DNA from 3 places in the Wukongibacter baidiensis genome. Region 3 is predicted to be linked to each of the others. Evidence: riboswitches for the same ligand, from Rfam matches in the RefSeq annotation. Region 3 holds a riboswitch; each other region holds the start of a gene.
The links. A riboswitch is a leader RNA that binds a small molecule or an ion and turns the genes downstream of it on or off. The one in region 3 is predicted to bind lysine.
Positions count from the first base shown of each region.

Region 1 (3,289 bases), 1.6 Mb from region 3:
TCTTTATATTTATAATAGACTTTTTTGTTGACATCCCCTCTGACAAGTGTTACCATATATATAATTTAGGTACAAGGAAGGAAGAAAGCATTTTTTCTTTTTGCTGTTCTATATAAAAGGTCTCTGTATTTTTTTAAGTATTTTTTAATAAATATAAGATGTAACAATCATTATTCTTTGGGCATATTATATATTTAACCGATGAATTATCATAGAATAATGTATGTACAATCCTACAGTTTTGTTACAACTGGCGTAGACTTTTATTTTAAGTGGAGAATGGGAGGTTTTATTTTGAGAAAAGCAAATATAGCCGTTGTTGGCGCAACAGGAATGGTTGGAAGAACTTTTTTAAAGGTTTTAGAAGAAAGAGACTTTCCATATGAAAACCTATATGTCTTTGCATCATCAAAGTCTGCAGGCCAAAAGGTAAAGTGTAAGGGTATCGAATATACCGTTGAAGAGCTAAAGGAAGACTCATTTGATAGGGACATAGACATAGCTCTTTTTTCTGCCGGTGGGGATACAAGCAAAAAGTTTGCCCCAATAGCTGCTTCAAAAGGAGTAGTCGTAGTAGACAATAGTAGTGCTTGGAGAATGGAAAAGGATGTTCCATTAGTTGTTCCTGAGGTTAATCCAGAAGCCATCAAATCACATAAAGGAATTATTGCAAATCCTAACTGTTCAACGATTCAAGCAGTGGTTGCTTTAAAACCTTTACATGATAAGTACAAAGTTAAAAGAGTTATTTACTCTACTTATCAAGCAGTTTCTGGTTCTGGTGTAAAGGGTATAAAGGATTTAGAAGAGGGCTTAAAGGGTAACGATTTAAAGAATGCCTATCCTCATCCTATAGCAAATAATTGTCTTCCTCATATAGACATCTTTATGGAAAATGGATATACTAAAGAGGAAATGAAAATGATAAATGAAACGCAAAAGATATTGAATGACTATGACATAAAGATAACTGCTACTACTGTTAGGGTTCCTTTATATGATTGTCATAGTGAAGCAATAAATCTTGAGTTTGAGAACGAATTTGAAGTTAATGATATAAAGAGTTTATTTAAATCAAGTCCTGGAATCGTACTACAAGATGATCCAGAAAACAACGTTTATCCTCTTGCTACAAACGCCAGAGGAACTGATCTAGTATACGTTGGTAGGATAAGAAGAGATTTTAGTATCGAAAATGGCTTGAATTTTTGGGTTGTTGCTGATAATATTAGAAAAGGTGCAGCAACCAATGCTGTTCAAATTGCAGAAGAATTAGTAAAAGACCTTTAATATTTATTTAGTATTCAAAAGAAAAATGATAAAAAAACAAATACAGAATTACGTTGGTTGTGATCTAGAGGCCGCAGTTTGTAAAGAGTACTTCAGATGAACATCAGGGGAATTAATCTCTGTTGGAAAGGTACAGCTGCCGAAGCATATGTCTTTCCCCAAGGATATGTGTTGGGACTATACTGAACAAGTATAGTACTGTCGTCAATTGAAAGCCCAGTCTTTTGATGGAGTGCTATTTCACACAGGGCAAAAAGGAACTTAGCTGACTTCCAAACAGTCAATAGCGCTTTTTGCTCTTGACTGTTTTTATTTTTGCTAAAAAAAGTTAAATTGTTAAATAATATTTACTATAAAATTTTGTATGAAAGGATGATTTGTTTGAGTATGAATTTATTTAGAGGCTCAGGGGTTGCATTGGTTACTCCATATAACGGGGATAAAGTAAACTATGATAAGCTTGAAGAAATGCTTGAGTGGCATATAGAACAAGGTACTGATGCCATAATTATCTGCGGAACCACTGGAGAACCATCTACAATGACAGACGCAGAACAAAAGGAAGTTATTCGATTCACAGTAGAGAAAGTAAATAAGAGAATACTTGTTATCGCTGGGGCTGGAAGTAATAATACTGCCCATGCTATTGAGATGAGTCAATATTCAGAGAAAGTTGGAGCTGATGGCTTGTTACATGTTACTCCATACTATAACAAAACTACTCAAAGAGGTTTGATTGCTCACTTTACTGCAATTGCTGATGCTGTTAATATTCCAATTGTTTTATATAATGTGCCTGGTAGAACAGGAGTAAACCTGCTTCCTTCAACCTTAGGAGAACTATCTAAGCATCCAAATATCTGCGCAATAAAGGAAGCCAGCGGTAATATCGCTCAAGTTGCAGAAATGGCAAGACTAGTTCCAGAGGATTTTTACATTTATTCTGGAAACGACGATATGATTGTTCCCCTTATGTCACTTAGAGGTGATGGAGTAATCTCAGTAGTAGCTAATATTGCTCCTAAGGATACCCATGATTTAGTTCAAAAATTTATTGATGGTGATGTAAAAGGATCTTGCGACCTTCAGCTAAAAATGAAGCCTCTAATCGATTCCCTTTTCCTAGAGGTAAATCCTATACCGGTTAAAACAGCCATGAATCTAATGGGCTTTGAAATGGGTAATCTTAGACTTCCTTTAGTTGATATGTCTGATGAAAACCTTGAAATCCTTAAGGCTAGAATGAAAGAATATGGACTACTTAAATAGGAGGGATAATTTTGATAAAGGTAATACTTTGCGGATCTAATGGTAAGATGGGGCATGTGCTTACTGATCTAATATCCGAAAATCCAGAAATGGAAGTTGTAGCAGGCATTGATAGCTCAGAAGCATGTCCATATAATTATCCCGTTTTCGCTGATTTCAATAATTGTAATATTAAAGCAGACGTTATAATAGATTTTTCTCATCATTCAGTAGTATCTGGCCTAGTTGATTATTGTGTTAAAACAAATACCCCTGCAGTTATCTGTACAACTGGATTAGATGAATCTTTAGTTGAAAAGATTAACACAGCATCTAAAAAGGTTCCTCTTTTTAGGTCAGGTAATATGTCTTTAGGTGTTAATCTTATAATGGATTTAGCTAAAAAGGCTGCAAAAATCCTAGCAGATAATTTTGATATCGAAATCATTGAGAAGCATCATAATAGAAAGGTTGACGCTCCAAGCGGAACTGCATATATGATCGCTGAGGCCATTAATGAAGAGCTGTCAGGAAGCAAAGATTATAACTACGGAAGATATGGAAGAGCGGCAAAACGTCAAAGCTCAGAAATTGGAATCCATGCTGTACGAGGCGGAACTATTGTTGGAGAACATACTGTTATCTACGCTGGACCCGATGAAGTTATTGAGATCAAACATACAGCTATGTCAAGGAAGGTTTTTGCCTCTGGTGCTATAAAAGCGGCAAAATTTCTGACTTCTAAAGAAAA
Region 1 is NZ_CP138202.1:5,623,946-5,627,234, reverse strand. Features, by position in the region: gene R9X47_RS25425 (aspartate-semialdehyde dehydrogenase) at 295-1,290, shown strand; lysine riboswitch at 1,348-1,536, shown strand; gene dapA (4-hydroxy-tetrahydrodipicolinate synthase) at 1,672-2,559, shown strand; gene dapB (4-hydroxy-tetrahydrodipicolinate reductase) at 2,571-3,289, shown strand, end outside.
Region 1: another riboswitch for lysine. It lies ahead of dapA (4-hydroxy-tetrahydrodipicolinate synthase); the one in region 3 lies ahead of R9X47_RS04085 (Na+/H+ antiporter NhaC family protein).

Region 2 (3,289 bases), 2.3 Mb from region 3:
TAAAATCATCTGGTACCGACTTTGCCATAGGGTTTCCATTTAGAAAAGGGTCTATTAGACATTTGAAATCTCCACTCTCAACATAGAAAGCAGCGTGACCTAAGTATTTAAGCTTCATATAAAATCACTCCTTAAAATTTAATTTTTTCTAAACATTGGATAAACAAAAGTTAGCATAGGAAGCATGTAACATAAAAAAGAATAAGGTAGATACTCTGATGTTGGAACCTTCATTATTGATGAAACTAAGATAGCGTTAATATTCCACGGTATAAGTGGAACTATGACAATTCCAGCATCGGAAATAGTACGGGCTAAGGTATTTTTAGAAAGATTAAATTCCCCATAAACCTTTTTTAAATATTGCCCCGGTATTATAGTAGTAAGGGCCTGGCTACAGGTTATAGCACATACAGCAATACAGAGAATAGCTGTCTTGTGAATAAGATTCCTTACGCTTTTAATACTATTGGAGAAGCTCTCGATTAGAGGGGCGATCATTTCTGTGCCTTCTAAAATTCCATTTAAACCCGTTGAGATACCAATGACTAATAATACATTTTTCATTGATACAAATCCGCCACCGGACATAATCCTTCCAATCTCCACATTGTCAGGATTATAGCCTAAAATTATTATATATATGGTATCTACTATAGAAGCACCATCTCTAATTAGAAAAATAAGAACACTGGCTATTAATCCTAGGGTTATACTTTTGACTATTGAAGTTCTAAAGGCAATTGCTGAAACTAAGATTAATAATGGTGGCAGTAGTGAAACAAATTCAATTTGAAAGTTAGATGATAAAAGTTCCTGAAAATATTTAATATCACTTGAACTTGAAATATCATTAACAAGATTATTGCCAATGATCCAATATAATATTGCACTCAAAGAAAAAACCGGCAAAGTAGTTGTCATCATGTGTTTTATGTTATCAATAATATTGGTTTCAGTAATTGTAGCGGCTAAATTGGCACTACTTGACATTGGAGATGTTCTATCTCCTAAATATGCACCAGAAACTATTGCCCCAACTAAGGGTGCCATAGGTAAATCTAAGCCAAGGGCTAAGCTTAGAAAAACAGTACCAATAGTACTTATGGTACCGAGGGCCGTACCCAGAACCATGGAAATAGCTGAACTGGTAAGGAATGCAGCCAAGATAATATTTGTATTTGATAAATACTTAAATCCGTAGAAAATCATAGTAGGTATAGTTCCACTAGACATCCATATACTTATGAGCATTCCGATTAGAGACATCATAATCAGTATTATTAGAGCGCCTTTAACACCCTTGATAATCATTTGAAAAATTTCTTTGGGGGAATATCCGTTTTTGTAGGAAATCCCACAAGCCATGAGGAGTCCCATTAAAAGTCCATAGTATAAAGGTATGTTTAATATTAAAGTTATTATTATTGCAATAATTGTAACGATAATCGTTAAATATGTATACTTTGTTTCGATTGTTCTCTTCATATCTTACCTCGTTTAATAGTATTCTGTGAACATATTTATTATAATATATTTTTATAGGAAAACCAACTTTAATCAAGCTGTAGTAAGCTTTTTGGGCTGATTAAGAGGGATAGATGTGGTGTTGAAATATTGACAGAACGTAACAATTATGATAAGATACATGGAAATGAATAAGAAATCCTTTGAGTGCAAATTAGAGGATGCAATTATAATTAGTATTTTAACTTAGGTTTGGGGAAATCGTAGAGTTAGAAGAAAGGTATAATTGCCGAAATGTATTACTTCCCTAGGTAATATATTGGGACTATGCTTAATAAGTATAGTACTGTCTACGGTTGATTGCCCAATCTTCCGATGGAGTGCTGATTTGTGCGGGGTGAGAGGTATTTGATGATAATATCATCAGTCATGGCTGCCTTTTGCTCTTGGCTGTTTTTTTATTTGTTAAATTATAGAGACTCAACCTTAAAATTAAAAATATTCAGCAGAAAATAATGAAAGCTCCAATATTTTTTCAATGAATATTTTTTTCATTAAAGTTGGTTATCTATGTTAAAAAAACAAAGTTATTATTGTAAGTAAAGGCAGGTGAAATGCATGGCAAGAGTTGTTCAAAAATATGGAGGAACCTCCGTAGGAACTATAGATAAGATAAAAAATGTAGCTAAAAGGGTAGCCAAAAGAAAAGCTCAGGGTGATGACGTTGTAGTTGTAGTATCAGCTATGGGAAAAACCACCGATATACTTTTAGGTATGGCTGAGGATATCGCTCCTAATCCTGATAGAAGAGAGCTAGATATGCTTATGTCTACAGGAGAACAAGTATCGATATCCCTATTGTCAATTGCCTTAAAGGAACTAGGCTACGAATCTATATCTCTTACAGGAGTTCAAGCAGGAATAATTACTAAGGGTTATCATACAAAGGCTAGAATTACTGATATAGAAATTGAAAAGGTAAAGAAGCATATTGGTGATGGGAAGATAGTAGTTGTGGCAGGATTTCAAGGTGCAGATGAAGAAGGTAACATTACTACCTTAGGAAGAGGTGGATCTGATACTACTGCCGTAGCTCTAGCAGCTAAGCTAGATTCAGTATGCGAGATTTATACCGATGTAGACGGTATTTATACAGTAGATCCTAGACTTTTTTCAACTGCTAAAAAGCTTAACTACATTTGTTATGAAGAAATGGTAGAGATGGCAAGCCTCGGTGCAGGAGTCATGGAAACCAGATCAATAGAGATTGCACAAAGATTTAGTGTTCCTATATACGTGGCCTTAAGTACTGAAGAATGGCCAGGAACATATATAAAGGAGTTTGATGAGTCTATGGAAAGTAAAGTTATCACTGGATTATCTGTCAGTGATGATGATATAATGATAACTATAAACCATGTTCCTTATGCAGCAAGGAATATATCTATGATATTTCAAAACTTGGCTTCGAATGATATAAACGTTGATATGATTAGCCAGACGGCACCATCCCATGGATATATAAATATTTCCTTTACTGCACCTCAAAGTGATAAATTCATAATTGATAAGGTAATGGAAGATGTAAAAAGTAAGTTAGAAGGTATTGAAATAGATGTTGAAGAAGATATAACAAAATTATCAGTTGTTGGTATAGGAATGAAAAGTCAATCAGGAGTTGCAGCTAAGATGTTTAAGATATTTGCAGATAACGACATTGAGTTTAAGCAAGTGACAACATCTGAAATAAGAATATCATATACTATAAATACTAGCGACAAAGAAAAAGCAGTTATAGCTGTGGCAAAAGAATTCAACTTAT
Region 2 is NZ_CP138202.1:3,130,684-3,133,972, reverse strand. Features, by position in the region: gene R9X47_RS14245 (metal-dependent hydrolase) at 1-118, opposite strand, end outside; gene R9X47_RS14240 (Na+/H+ antiporter NhaC family protein) at 139-1,488, opposite strand; lysine riboswitch at 1,675-1,861, shown strand; gene R9X47_RS14235 (aspartate kinase) at 2,086-3,289, shown strand, end outside.
Region 2: another riboswitch for lysine. It lies ahead of R9X47_RS14235 (aspartate kinase); the one in region 3 lies ahead of R9X47_RS04085 (Na+/H+ antiporter NhaC family protein).

Region 3 (3,289 bases):
AGAACTTAAACAATCATTAAGTAGCTCTTCAAGATTTTCTTCAAAGATTGTGGGAATACCTTTATTTAGTTTTTCGACTTTTTCTATGTCTTTCTCGACGCATATCACTTTATTTCCATGTTTTGCAAAGCCTAGCGATGTGATTAATCCCACATATCCAGCACCTATAACAGATATATTCATCTTAGTCACCTTCCTAAATGTATTTATAACTATATAGCTTTTCAGATATAGTTAACTTTCAAAGAAACAACCCTAGATTAGGTCCTAAATCCTTAGTTAGGGCTAATACATTATATTGAAAAATGCTTATAAGGTGACAAATAAATATATAGTTTTGACAAAGTAAACCTTACTTTTCTATTGCTATTTATTACTTTGTAACTTGTGCCCCGGAAACTTTATCCGTAGAGCGTCCAAATCTAAATAAGAATCCTATTAATAAAGCCCCGCCTAAGATAAGAGAAATAAATGGATTCAAGCCAAGTCCTGCAGGTATAAAGCCAACTATTATAGAAACCAATGCTACAGTTATAGCATAAGGGAGTTGTGTTTTGACATGGGCTATATGATCACATGCACTTGCCATAGAAGACATTATTGTTGTATCCGATACGGGAGAACAATGGTCTCCAAAAACCGCTCCAGTTAAAACAGAACCTACAACAGGAATAAGTAATTCTGTACCTCCAAGCTGTACCGCCAATGGTATTGCCAGAGGCATAACTATGGTGTTAGCACCCCAAGACGATCCAGTTGAGAAAGCTACCAAGCAAGGTAATATAAACATAAGTAATGGTAAAAGTGATGGTGGTAGATTTCCCTTAGCTAATCCCACAATGAATTCTGCAGTGCCAAGATCATCATTAACACCGCCTAAGGACCAAGCTAGTACTAATATTAGCGAAGCGACGGTCATAGACTTAACTCCTGATACCCAAGAGTCTAATATCTCATTTATAGATAATAGCCTTTGAGCTAAGGACATTAACGCAGCAATAATTGCTCCTCCAAAGGATGACCAAAGTAAAACTACGCTGGCATCAGCATTTCCAAAAGCTGTCTGAATACCAACACCATTGAGACCACCACCATTGATAAATAGGCCAATAACTGTAATGACAATGACAGAGAATATTGGAATAACCGCATTATACCATTTGCCATCAATGTCTTCTGGGACTAAAGACGATACCTCATCGGAAACTATGGGATTAGCATTATCGCTATAAAGCTTACCAGTTAATCTAGTTCTCCCTTCTGCCCTTGCCATTGGACCGAAATCTTTTCCTGTGAAAATAACTAATAAAACAAATAGCAAGGCTAAGATGCTATAAAATCTATAGGGGATAGTCTGGAGAAAAATCTTGTATGGATTAAGATCTAGACCAAGCTTAGTTATACTATCTCTTATTAGCCCGGTTTCAAAGCCAACCCAAGTGGATATCAGAGCTATACTCGATACAGGAGCAGCTGTTGAATCAACTATATATGCTAACTTCTCTCTAGAGATCTTCATTTTATCAGTAATGCCTCTCATAGTATTCCCGACTATAAGAGAATTTGCGTAATCATCAAAGAAAATAAGAACTCCCATAAGCCAAGTCATAAATAATGTTGACTTAGTTCCTTTGGCCTTACTAACAATTACATTGGCTATACCCTTTGTTCCGCCATTTCTACTAAGCAGCCCGATTAAACCTCCAATAGAAAGGCAAAAAATAAGTATACTAACATTCCATTCATCGGTTAAAGAACCAACAACATATTTATTTAGGGTAGTAGTGAATCCAAGTATAGGATTAGAAGATACAATTGTTGCACCTACTAAAACCGCTAAAAATAGTGACAATAGAACTTCGCCAGTTAATAGTGATAAAATAATTGCTAAGATTGGTGGTAATATTGATAACCATCCGTATTCCATAATCGATTCCTCCTAATATTATTAAAATCTTCTAAGGCGATAGGAGCATGTAACTGTTAACAACAAAAAAACACCTAACTAGACTAGTCAGGTGTTTAAGCATCACAAAAACAGAAGATACACCTATCCCAAATCTGCCCATAATGAGATAGCACTCCATCAGATGGTAGGGCAAGCAACCTGATGACAGTCCTACACCTATTCGATGTAGACCCAGCAATAGATTTTGTTATCTATCGCTTCGGCGATAACTCCTTTTCCTATACTTCTAGGGCTTTCGGCCTCCATATAGGTACTCTTAGGTATCGCGCCTCTACCTCAACCATTTAGGGATGAGGTAATAGTATTTAATTGACATGTATAAAAATTTATCACAGCATAAATAACTTGTCAATAAAAAAAGTTTATTATTGAAAATTGAAATGATTTTAAAAATTTATGAATTTTTAAGGGGATTGATATGTTTTGTGAAATGTCCTTAGACTTTACGAAGAAGTATTTTCATTAGTTGAAATCCTATAGATAAACCTAATCCGCCAGCGATTAAGGGTAACCAAACTGGACCTAATGGTGTGTCTAGAACTTCAAAATTCTTTGAGTATATTACTCCAACTGTAGAAAAATAAGCAGCAAGGACAAAGGGGAGAAAAAGATAGGGAGTGGGCCTATCAACTGAATCTTTATAAGCATCCCAAATAGAGAAAAAGTATATGCAAGGATAGTACATTAACCAATAAAAGTTTGTAACCTCAATAGATCTTTGAATATTACCGTGAAAACTAAACATAATTGCAGTATTTAGATTAGCCTTAAGATTGATAAAGATTTCTAAGGTAATTAAGACCATTCCTTTAAAATATGCTTTATTTAGTAGCTGTCCAAACCCTGGTATAGCAATGCTCCATAAAACCTTCTCAAGCCCGTTGCCCTTAGACGACATACACGTTTCACATCCTCTGTTCAAAGTGAATGATTAATCATAAATCCAATGGTGAAAACCCCTCCAGATATAAAGGCTCAGAAACCACAGAACATATGAATGGTACCATTTAAATCCATTAGAGTATTCTATTAGATTAGTGAACTTTCCAATAAGTACCTCAATTACTATCAATACAGTTGTCCAAGAAAGGGCCCAAAATAATTTCTTATTTGACTTTGTAGGGTAATATCTGACCCAAAACATTGCAATAATAGGTACTACAACTACATTTACGGGTATTGAAATGTCTTTTACTATTGGAAAAATCCTTACTGGAAAACTCCAGAATTTATAGTACTTTGCAATGTAACACCAAAGATTAGCATAAAGACTGGCGAACATGGCAACAGGAACAAACTTTTTCATTCCTTTCTTCATTA
Region 3 is NZ_CP138202.1:820,954-824,242, reverse strand. Features, by position in the region: gene R9X47_RS04090 (UDP-glucose dehydrogenase family protein) at 1-183, opposite strand, end outside; gene R9X47_RS04085 (Na+/H+ antiporter NhaC family protein) at 374-1,927, opposite strand; lysine riboswitch at 2,069-2,251, opposite strand; gene R9X47_RS04080 (hypothetical protein) at 2,406-2,867, opposite strand; gene R9X47_RS04075 (CBO0543 family protein) at 2,901-3,289, opposite strand, start outside.